DNA from 3 places in the Pseudomonas paeninsulae genome. Region 3 is predicted to be linked to each of the others. Evidence: riboswitches for the same ligand, from Rfam matches in the RefSeq annotation. Region 3 holds a riboswitch; each other region holds the start of a gene.
The links. Region 3 has a riboswitch for cobalamin ahead of VCJ09_RS00970 (cobaltochelatase subunit CobN). Riboswitches for the same ligand answer to the same signal wherever they lie in the genome.
Positions count from the first base shown of each region.

Region 1: another riboswitch for cobalamin. It lies ahead of cobO (cob(I)yrinic acid a,c-diamide adenosyltransferase); the one in region 3 lies ahead of VCJ09_RS00970 (cobaltochelatase subunit CobN).
Region 2: another riboswitch for cobalamin. It lies ahead of VCJ09_RS02850 (TonB-dependent receptor); the one in region 3 lies ahead of VCJ09_RS00970 (cobaltochelatase subunit CobN).

Region 1 is NZ_CP141799.1:3,106,235-3,109,503, forward strand. Features, by position in the region: gene VCJ09_RS14200 (cobyrinate a,c-diamide synthase) at 1-1,104, opposite strand, end outside; gene cobO (cob(I)yrinic acid a,c-diamide adenosyltransferase) at 1,211-1,822, opposite strand; cobalamin riboswitch at 2,024-2,263, opposite strand; gene VCJ09_RS14210 (O-methyltransferase) at 2,473-3,135, opposite strand; gene VCJ09_RS14215 (C40 family peptidase) at 3,268-3,269, opposite strand, start outside.
Region 2 is NZ_CP141799.1:627,937-631,205, reverse strand. Features, by position in the region: gene dxs (1-deoxy-D-xylulose-5-phosphate synthase) at 1-1,059, shown strand, start outside; cobalamin riboswitch at 1,127-1,345, shown strand; gene VCJ09_RS02850 (TonB-dependent receptor) at 1,447-3,269, shown strand, end outside.
Region 3 is NZ_CP141799.1:216,499-219,767, reverse strand. Features, by position in the region: gene VCJ09_RS00970 (cobaltochelatase subunit CobN) at 1-1,984, opposite strand, end outside; cobalamin riboswitch at 2,104-2,394, opposite strand; gene VCJ09_RS00965 (cobalamin-binding protein) at 2,701-3,269, shown strand, end outside.

The DNA of each region.
Region 1 (3,269 bases), 2.5 Mb from region 3:
GCCCTCGGGCAGTTCGGCGAACTGCAAGGCCATGGCCGTCATGCGCGGCTGCAGGGTCGCCTCGCCCGCCAACACACCGAGCATGCGGCCACTGGCGCCCTGCTTGTCGGTCAGTTTGTCGAGCAGATAGAGCATGCCGCCACACTCGGCATGGATTGGCTTGCCAGCGGCGTGATGGTCGCGAATCGCCTGGGCCATGGCCTGATTGGCCTCGAGCCGCGCCAGGTGCAACTCCGGGTAGCCACCGGGCAGGTAGAGGCTGTCGACCTCGGGCAGCGCCTGATCGGTCAGCGGCGAGAAGAAATGCAACTCGGCGCCCAGCTCACCCAGCAGATCCAGGTTGGCCTGGTAGAGAAAGGCGAAGGCGCTGTCGCGGGCCACGCCGATGCGCACGCCGTCGAGCAAGGCCGCAAGCTCACGCGGCGCGGGCGCGGCGAACTCGACCGCCGGCGGCAAGGCCACATCGGCGCTGGCGGCCAAGGCATCGGCGGCAGCATCCAGACGGGCATCCAGATCGGCCAACTCTGCGGCCTGCACCAAGCCTAGGTGGCGACTCGGCAATCCGACTTCGGCGCTGCGCGGCAGGGCGCCGTACCAGCGGATCGAAGCCGGCAGCGCGGCGTGCAATATCTCGCCATGGCGCGTACTACCGACCCGGTTGCCGAGTACCCCGGAAAACGGCAAGTCCGGCTGGAAGGTCGCCAGGCCATGGGCCATGGCGCCGAAGGTCTGGGCCATGGCCGAGCCGTCGATCACCGCCAATACCGGCACAGCAAAGTGTCGAGCCAGATCGGCCGCTGAAGGAGTGCCATCGAACAGCCCCATCACCCCCTCGATCAGGATCAGGTCGGCCTCGCCCGCGGCCTCCCAGAGCAGGCGCCGGCTCTCGGCCTCGCCGACCATCCACAGATCGAGCTGATACACAGGCGCACCGCTGGCGCGGGCGAGGATCATCGGGTCGAGAAAATCCGGCCCGCACTTGAACACCCGCACCCGCTTGCCCTGGCGCGTATGCAAGCGCGCCAGGGCGGCGGTGACCGTGGTCTTGCCCTGCCCCGAGGCGGGCGCGGCGATCAGCAGGGCCGGGCAGCTTCTAGCACTCATCGCGACCTCTCGTTAGCCAATGCGCTGCGCGCGAGGAAGCACCACGCAGGCAGTACCGGTGGCAAGTGGCGCTGACGACGCGCCCGGCGCATTAAGAGCGAGAACATCAGAACTCCACCCCTTTCTGCGCCTTCACACCCGATTTAAACGCATGCTTGACCAGGCTCATCTCGGTGACGGTGTCCGCCGCCTCGATCATGCCCGGCAAAGCGCCACGCCCGGTCACCACCACATGTTGCAGCAACGGCCGCGCCTCGATATCGGCAAGCACCGCTTCCAGCTCCAGATAGCCATATTTCAGGGCGATATTCAGCTCATCGAGCACCACCAGGCCAATGCCCGGATCGCTGAGCAACTGCGCGGCGACCGCCCAGGCTTCGCGGGCCTTGTCGATATCGCGCTGACGATCCTGGGTTTCCCAGGTGAAGCCCTCGCCCATCACGTGGTAGCTGACTTCATCGGGGAAACGCCGGAAGAAGGTCTCTTCCCCGGTGCTGGCCGCGCCCTTGATGAATTGCACCACACCGACCCTGAGGCCATGGCCGAGGGCGCGAGCGACCATGCCGAAGGCACTGCTGCTTTTGCCTTTGCCGTTGCCGCTGTGCACTAGCAGCAGGCCATATTGGTCCTGGGCCTGGGCGATTTTCTCGTCGATCAAGGCCTTCTTGCGGGCCATGCGCGTCTTGTGTCGCGCGTCGCGTTCTGCCGACTCGCTCATCGCTCACACTCCCACAGCCGTAACGGCATACAGGAACGGCTGCACAGCACAGCGGCTGTCATGGGGGGAAGGGGTTTGCTCATCTCGATTTAGCTCCGTCGCTCTCACCCGTGCGACCCAGGCGGGAAAAGACATACGGAGAGCGAGGACGCATGAACTGCAACAACCGCGCAGCCACACGCCAGACAACGCCCTCCGCGATGTCGTGGACTGCAGCAGGCCGGTCTCCGGGCTTGCGAGCGGCGCTCCGACTATGCAGAACACCTTCAAACGCGCCTTCCCATGCCAATGCACAGTGGCTCAATCAGCGTTTGTTTAAACTCGCCTACCGTTGCGGGGGCAGCGTCGAAATTGTTGGCGTGAACACGCACAACGTACCGACTTCCCTGTTTCACCCCGCGGACGCACAGCGTTGGGGGCACCTGTTGCAAGCCGCGCAGGTTAGTGGCACGCGGTCTTAGCGTCAATGGATAGGCGCAGTTCGGTAGCCGGGGCAATCCGGGGAAGCCATCAAGAGTGGATCGAACTTGGAGCCCAGGGTTAGCGCAGCGGGTCTAAGCTTTGCTCTCTACTACTCACTCCCGGGTTGCATCCGGCCTACGTATCGCAGGCCTTGCGCATGAAACATAAGAGCTGCGCAATCACAGCCTTCAGCGCTTGCGACACAGCGTCAAGCCGTCACCCAGCGGCAGCAGCGACAAGTCGATGCGCTGATCGTCTTTCAGGGCCAGGTTGAGCGCCTGAATGGCGCGGGTGTCGTCACTGCCTGGGGCCTGCTCCAGCACCCGACCGCTCCACAGGGTGTTGTCAAACAGGATCAGGCCGCCCTGGCGCACCAGCCGCAGGGCATGTTCCAGATAGGCCGGGTAGTTGGCTTTGTCCGCGTCGATGAAGATCAGGTCGAAGCTACCCGCCTGCCCGCCACGCTCAAGCGCGACCAAGGTCTCCAGGGCCGGTGCCAGGCGTTGTTCGATGCGTTCGCAGAGGCCGGCTTCGCGCCAGTAGCGCTCGGCGATGGCGTTGTAGTCGCCGGGGATATCGCAGCAGATCAACCGCCCCGCCTCCCCCATGGCCTGAGCCATGCAAAGGGCGCTGTAGCCGGTGAAGGTGCCGACCTCGACAATCCGCCTGGCGCCGGTCAGTTGCACCAGCAGCGCCATGAACTGGCCCTGCTCGGGCGCGATTTGCCAGTTGGCATTGGCCAGCTGCGCCGTCTCATCGCGCAGACGCTTGAGCAGCGACGTTTCGCGCAGGGAAACGTCGAGCAGATAGTGGTAAAGGCTGTCGTCAAGCGTGAGGGTACGGTTGGTCATATGACTCTCCTGAATTACTACGCGCAGGTCCAGATAAGAGATGCCATGTCGTCTACCCGGCAATCCGTAGACCCTATGTTCATGCGAAAGCCGCGAATTTCATCCGGGCTATGGGCTGGCCCTACGCCGTCGTC
Region 2 (3,269 bases), 410 kb from region 3:
TTCCTCCATGTGGTGACCAAGAAGGGCAAGGGCTTCGCCCCGGCCGAAGCCGATCCGATCGGCTACCACGCGATCACCAAGCTGGACCCGATCAACGCCCCGGCCGCCGCCCCGAAGAAAGTTGGCGGCCCCAAGTATTCCAGCGTGTTCGGCCAGTGGCTGTGCGACATGGCCGCCGAGGACCGACGCCTGGTCGGCATCACCCCGGCGATGAAGGAAGGCTCGGACCTGGTGGCCTTCAGCGAGCGCTACCCCGACCGCTATTTCGACGTCGCGATCGCCGAACAGCACGCCGTGACCCTGGCCGCTGGCATGGCCTGCGACGGCGCCAAACCGGTGGTAGCGATCTACTCGACCTTTTTGCAGCGCGCCTACGACCAGTTGATCCACGACGTCGCCGTGCAGCACCTCGACGTGCTGTTCGCCATCGACCGCGCCGGCCTGGTCGGCGAAGACGGCCCGACCCACGCCGGCAGTTTCGACCTGGCCTACCTGCGCTGCATTCCCGGCATGCTGGTGATGACCCCCAGCGACGAAAACGAACTGCGCCACATGCTCACCACCGGCTACCTGTTCGACGGCCCGGCGGCGGTGCGCTACCCGCGCGGCAGTGGCCCGAACGCCCCGATTGATGCAGCGCTTGAACCCCTGCCGATCGGCAAGGGCGTCATTCGCCGCACGGGCCAGCGCGTGGCCCTGCTGGTGTTCGGTGTGCAACTGGCCGAAGCGCTCAAGGTCGGCGAAACCCTGGACGCCACGGTGATCGACATGCGCTTCGTCAAACCGCTGGACGAAGCGCTGATCCGCGAACTGGCCGCCAGCCACGAGCTGCTGGTGAGCATCGAGGAAAACAGCATCATGGGCGGCGCCGGCAGCGCGGTCAGCGAATTCCTCGCCCGTGAGAACATCCTCAAGTCGATGCTCCACCTGGGCCTGCCGGACTACTACGTCGAACACGCCAAGCCGGCGCAGATGCTCGCCGAGTGCGGCCTCGACCAAGCCGGTATCGAGGAGGCGGTGCGTCAGCGTCTGTCGCTACTGCAGACGATTAAGGCGTAGGAGCGACCTGCTCCCGGGTCTGCGCACAGGACTGCTTGTGCTTTTATCCCGCCGTGCCTTATGGTGCCGGCGTTTACGTGTTCGAGGTCGCGGCCACACCAGCCGCGTGAAAAGGGAAGCAGGTGCGTAGCCGTCAACTCGACAGCCGCAACGCCTGCGCTGCCCCCGCAACGGTAACCGACAGCGCTCACGCGCAGGCTTTCTCGACACACCACTGGGTTCGCCTGGGAAGGAGAGAAAAGCATCAGTCGGCAGCCCGGAGACCTGCCTCGACGCAATCTGACTGGTGTTGCGGAGGGCATCACCGTCAAGCGCTGGCTATTGCCTCCTTGTCCGGTGCTTGTCCCTGCCCTCCTCAAAAGACGTTTACCTTTTGAGGATTGATCGATGAAGCTTTCCCCCCTGGCCTTGGCCATGACCCTGGCACCCGGCACGTTGCTGGCCAGCGAATCGCCCGCGCCCTATCAGGCGCCGCCGCTGGTGATCACCCGTGCCACGCCGCTGCAACAGCCCGCCCCCGCCAGCATCGCGGTCATCACCCGCGAAGCCATCGATAACAGCGCCGCCAACAGCCTGGTCGAGGTCTTGCGCGGCCAGGCGGGCCTGCAGATTCGCGACACCCTCGGCGATGGCAATCGCGTGTCCCTGAGCCTGCGCGGTTTCGGCGAGAATGCGGCGAACAACACCCTGGTGCTGGTCGATGGCCGCCGCCTGAACAACCCCAGCCAGCAGACCGCCGACCTCAACAGCGTGCCCTTGGCCAATATCGAACGCATCGAGATCATCCGCGGCGCCGGCACCGTGCTGTATGGCGACCAGGCCGTCGGCGGCGTGGTCAACATCATCACCCGCCAGCCGAGCACCAACCAGGCGTACATCGAAGCCGGCCGGGGCTCGGACGACTTGGAGGCCTATCGCGGCAACTTCAACCAGCTCCTCGGCGCCGGTTTCTCGCTCTACGGCAGCGGCGAAGCCAAGCATGCCGACGGCTATCGCGACAACAACAACGCCTCCTACAGCAACCTGTTCGGTCGCCTGCGCTACGACCACAGTCGCGGCTGGGCGCTCTACGAATACCAGACGATCGACGACGAGCTGCGCTACCCCGGCAGCCTGAGCGTCGCGCAGAGCCACAACGACCGCCGCGCCGCCGGCACTCCCAACGACTTCAACGACAGCAAGACCCAGGTGCATCGGTTCGCCCTGCGCCAGAACCTCGGCAGCCACTGGGACGCCGACCTGGATGTCAGCCAGCGCGACAGCGACGGCCTCGGTGCGCTCTTCGCCACCCCCTTCACCCAGGGCACCCGCGTCGACACCATCAGCCCGCGCCTGACCGCCCACTGGGACACCGCCCTGGGCCGCAGCGAGTGGCTGCTCGGCCACGATCACACGCAGAGCGATTACGAACTCAGCTCGATCTTCGGCGATACCCGTTCGCGGCAGACCCTGCGCGATTGGTACAGCCAGCTCAGCCAGCCACTGGGGTCGCAGCTAACCCTGACCCTCGGCTACCGCAGCAGCGAGGCGGAGGATCGCAACCTGGAGCGCAACAGCTCGCAGACCGAGCGCGAGGACAGCACCAGCCTGGGCCTGAGTTGGCAGGCCAATACGCAGACCCGCCTTTTCATCAAGCGCGAAGACGTGCTGCGCTTCGCCAACGTCGAGGACAACGCCTTTACCCAGCCCGGCGTCGACTTCCTCAGACCGCAGACCGGCGAGTCCTGGGAAGGCGGAGTGGAGTGGCAGGACGCCATTCAACGCTACCAGCTCAGCCTGTACCGCCTGGACCTTGAAGACGAGATCCTCTTCGACCCGGTCAACTTCGTCACCCTCAACCTGGACAAGACTCGCCGCGACGGCCTGCTGCTGGAAGGCAGTCGACAGTTGAGCGCGGACCTGCAGCTGAACGGCCAGTACAGCTTCACCGACGCCACCTACCGTGCAGGCGCGTTCAAGGATAACGACGTGCCTGGAGTTGCGCGGCACACCGCAAGCCTGGGCCTGAGCTATCAGCTGCTCGCTGGCCTGAGCAGTCAGCTAGAGGCCAACTACATCGGCCCGCGCTACCTCTCCGGCGATGACGGCCACGCCCTACAGCGCGAAGGCGGCTACACCCTATTCAATGCGGGGCTCAGCTACCAGCTTCAGCAATTCACCGGCAAGCTGCGGGTGAACAACCTGACCGGCAAGAAATACGACAGCTTCGC
Region 3 (3,269 bases):
GATGCGGCGGCGGGAACACCAGGTTGGCGTGCAGCAGTTCCTCATCCACTTCCCAGCCGCGCGGCGGCTGCGGACCGACGAACACCTTGCCGAACTGCAGCCCCGGCAGCAGCAGGCGGCCGTCGTGCACCATCACATAGCCGGGGCCTTCGCCCCAGCCGCGCAGGCCTTCGATGCCGCTGGCTGCCAGGGCGTCGACCAGCGCCTGCGCCTGCGTCCAGTCGGCCTGGGCCGGCTGTGCCAGTGCCGCCCGGTAGAGGCTCTCCAACTGCGCCAGCAGATCCAAGGCGCGCGCCCGCGCCGGGTGCTCGACGCCGTCCAGCACGTGATGCAGCTCGCTGGAACCGTTGTCCAGAATGTCCGCGGCGATCTCCAGTTGCGAGGCCTGCAGGGCCCGGTGCAACTGGGCGTTCCAGTAGCCCAGCGGGCCCTGGCGCATCTCCGCCTGCAGGGCCGCCGGCAGGGTCGCGAACCAGTCGCGATACTCCTGGCCGCCCAGGCTCTGCACCTTGTCGGCCATCTCGGCCAGGGCATCGCCCTGCTCCGGCAGGTTGATCCCGCGCTCCTGCAACAGGTCGAGCAGCGCCGCCGGGCTTTCCGGCAGCGAGCCGGTGTCGTAGCCCTCAGCCTGCAGGCGACGGAGGATATGCAGCAGCGACTGCGGCACGTCGAGGTTGTCCGCACCGATATTGTGGCGGCCCGGCGGGTGGTTGTAATAGACGATCGCCAGGCGCTTGTCGGCATTCGCCGTGCGCTGCAGATGCCACCAGCGCTGGATGCGCGCGCTGAGGGCGGCGACCTGTTGCGGCAGCGGTTCGCCGATGCCGAAGCGGATGCCGGACAGCGGGTCGAGCTGTTGCTCGTGCCAGGCGGCCAGCACCATGGCCTGGCTGGTGCCTTGCAGCTCCGGCATGGCGATCTGGTAATGCAGCTTGTCGCGCGCCAGGCCGTCGCTGGACAGCTGCCAGACCGCCTCGCTGCGCCCTTCCATGCGCAGGCCTTTGAGTACCGGCACATCCAGTTGGGCGAACAGCTCGCTGACCTGCTCACGGTGCTCACCGCCGCCGATGACGAAATCCTGCAGGGCGATAATCGCCACCAGCGGCGGGTGCTCGGCCTCCTGCAGCCAACGCACCGCCTGCAGCGAACCCGCGCCCCAGTTGGCGAACAGGCTGACGCAGGCCAGCCCGGCCTCGCCCAACGCCTGACACAGGGCGTCGTTGAGCGCCCGGTCGCCGGCGCGGTCGGCCCGGCCGTGGTCGATGATCGCCACCAGTGCCTGACCCTGCCAATGCAGCTGCTCGGCCGCGCGGATCTGCCCGTCCTGATAGAAGCGCAGCGGCGGCCGCGCCTTGGCCGGCTCGGCCGTTACCGTCGCATCCACCCGCGCCGCCAGCCAGGCGAGCAGCGCGGCAATGTTATCGTTGCCACCGGCCAGCCAGTAGCTGCGCGCGCTGAGCCAGTCGGCCTGCTGCGGATGGGAGCGCTGTTGCTGCGCCAGCCACTGCGCCAGATCGTCCGCCGGCTTGGCCGCGCCCAGGCGCTCGGCCTGCTCGCGGGAGGCGAACAGTGCCTGACCGCGGCTGCGGCTGAGCTGCACCAGATCCTGCTCGCTGTGCAGGATGAACAGATCGGCCGGGGCCGCCGCGGCCAACATGGGCCGCAGGCGCTCCACCTCGGCACCAAACAGGCCCGCGCCGAACAGCACCTGGCCGGCGTCCAGCCATTCGGCCAGCGCGGCATCGTCCAGTTCGCCCAGTTGTTCGGGGGTGCGCGCGCTGACCCGCTGGCCGGGGTGCTGGCCCTGGAACTGGGCGACTGCCGCGGCGAATTCGGCGGCGCTGTAGGGCGAGACGATGGCGTTGATCTGCGCTGCGCCGGCCAGCGGCGCCGTCAGCGCCAGCAGGGCGGCCAGCGCCAGGCGGCGGATCAGGGACACACCGCGCAGCGCGAGCGCTACCGGCGGCGGAAGGGATTTGCTCATGTTGTCGTGACTCCGTCGCGCTCACCCGTGCGACCCAGGCAGGGAAAGGCAGGCGCAGAGAGGCAACGCACGAACCGCAGGAAATACGCAGCCCACACGCCAGACAGCGCCCTCCGCGATGCCATGGACTGCGACAGGCCGGTCTCCGGGCTTACGAGCGGCGCGCGAAAATGCGCAATGCCACCAGACGCACCTTCCCATGCGAGGAGACTGTCGGGCTTAACCGTTCCTAGCAGAACAGGGTTAAGTCCGACAGACGCCTAAAGCACAGTGGTTGAAAAAGCGCTGGCTTGACTCGTCTACCGTTGCGGGGGCAGCGTCGGAATAGTTGGCGTAAACACGCACAACGCACCGACTTCCCTGTTTACTCGCGGCCATGGCCGCGGGTCACCTGAAGCAAGAGGCGCGAGTCTAGAGGCTCATGCCGGCAACGTCTATGCGCCGTGCGACACCGGGCAGTCGCACAACGACGCGGCGACCCGGCGCCAGGCAATCGGCCCGCAATGGCGCCGCTACGGGCATGCCCTGGCAGGGTTACCCGGGCCGCAGCGTCGCACTCGGTTGGCTGAGGGTCGCTTTCGACAGCGCGACTTCGAATAGTGCCGCCGTGCCGCAGATCGACATTGACCCTGTCCCGGCCGGTTGTTAGCTTGCGCTCACTCGCGGGCCACCGACGCCATCGCGGCGAGAGTCTGCGCGTCACCAGGGGGGAGAACATGTACCTATCATTCGCCCGCCAACGCGGCCTCTCGACCTGCCGCGTCGGCCTGGCAGCCGCGCTGCTGGGGCTGGCGCCGACGCTGTTGGCGGCCCCCATCTGCGTGGTTGACGATGCGCAGCGCGAGGTCTGCCTGCCAACGCCCGCGCAACGCATCGCGAGCCTGTCGCCGGGGGCCACCGAACTGGTCTTCGCGGCGGGCGGCGGCGACCGCGTGGTGGCCGTGGTGGCCTTCAGCGACTATCCACCCGAGGCCCGGACGCTGCCGTCGGTGGGCAGCCACAGCCGCCTGGATCTGGAACGGCTGCTGACCCTGCAGCCGGACCTGGCGATCGTCTGGGGCAGCGGCAATCCCGCCGAGCAGCTAGACGCCCTGGAAGATTTCGGCGTGCCGGTGTTCTATCTCGAACCGGAAAACATCGAAGGCATAGCGCGGGCCATCGAGCGCCTGGCGCGGCTGACCGACAGCCAAGCGGTGGGCCAGCAGGCCGCCGAACACCTGCGTCGCGGCATCGCCGCACTGGCCGAACAATACCGCGAGGCCGAGCCCGTGACGGTGTTCTATCA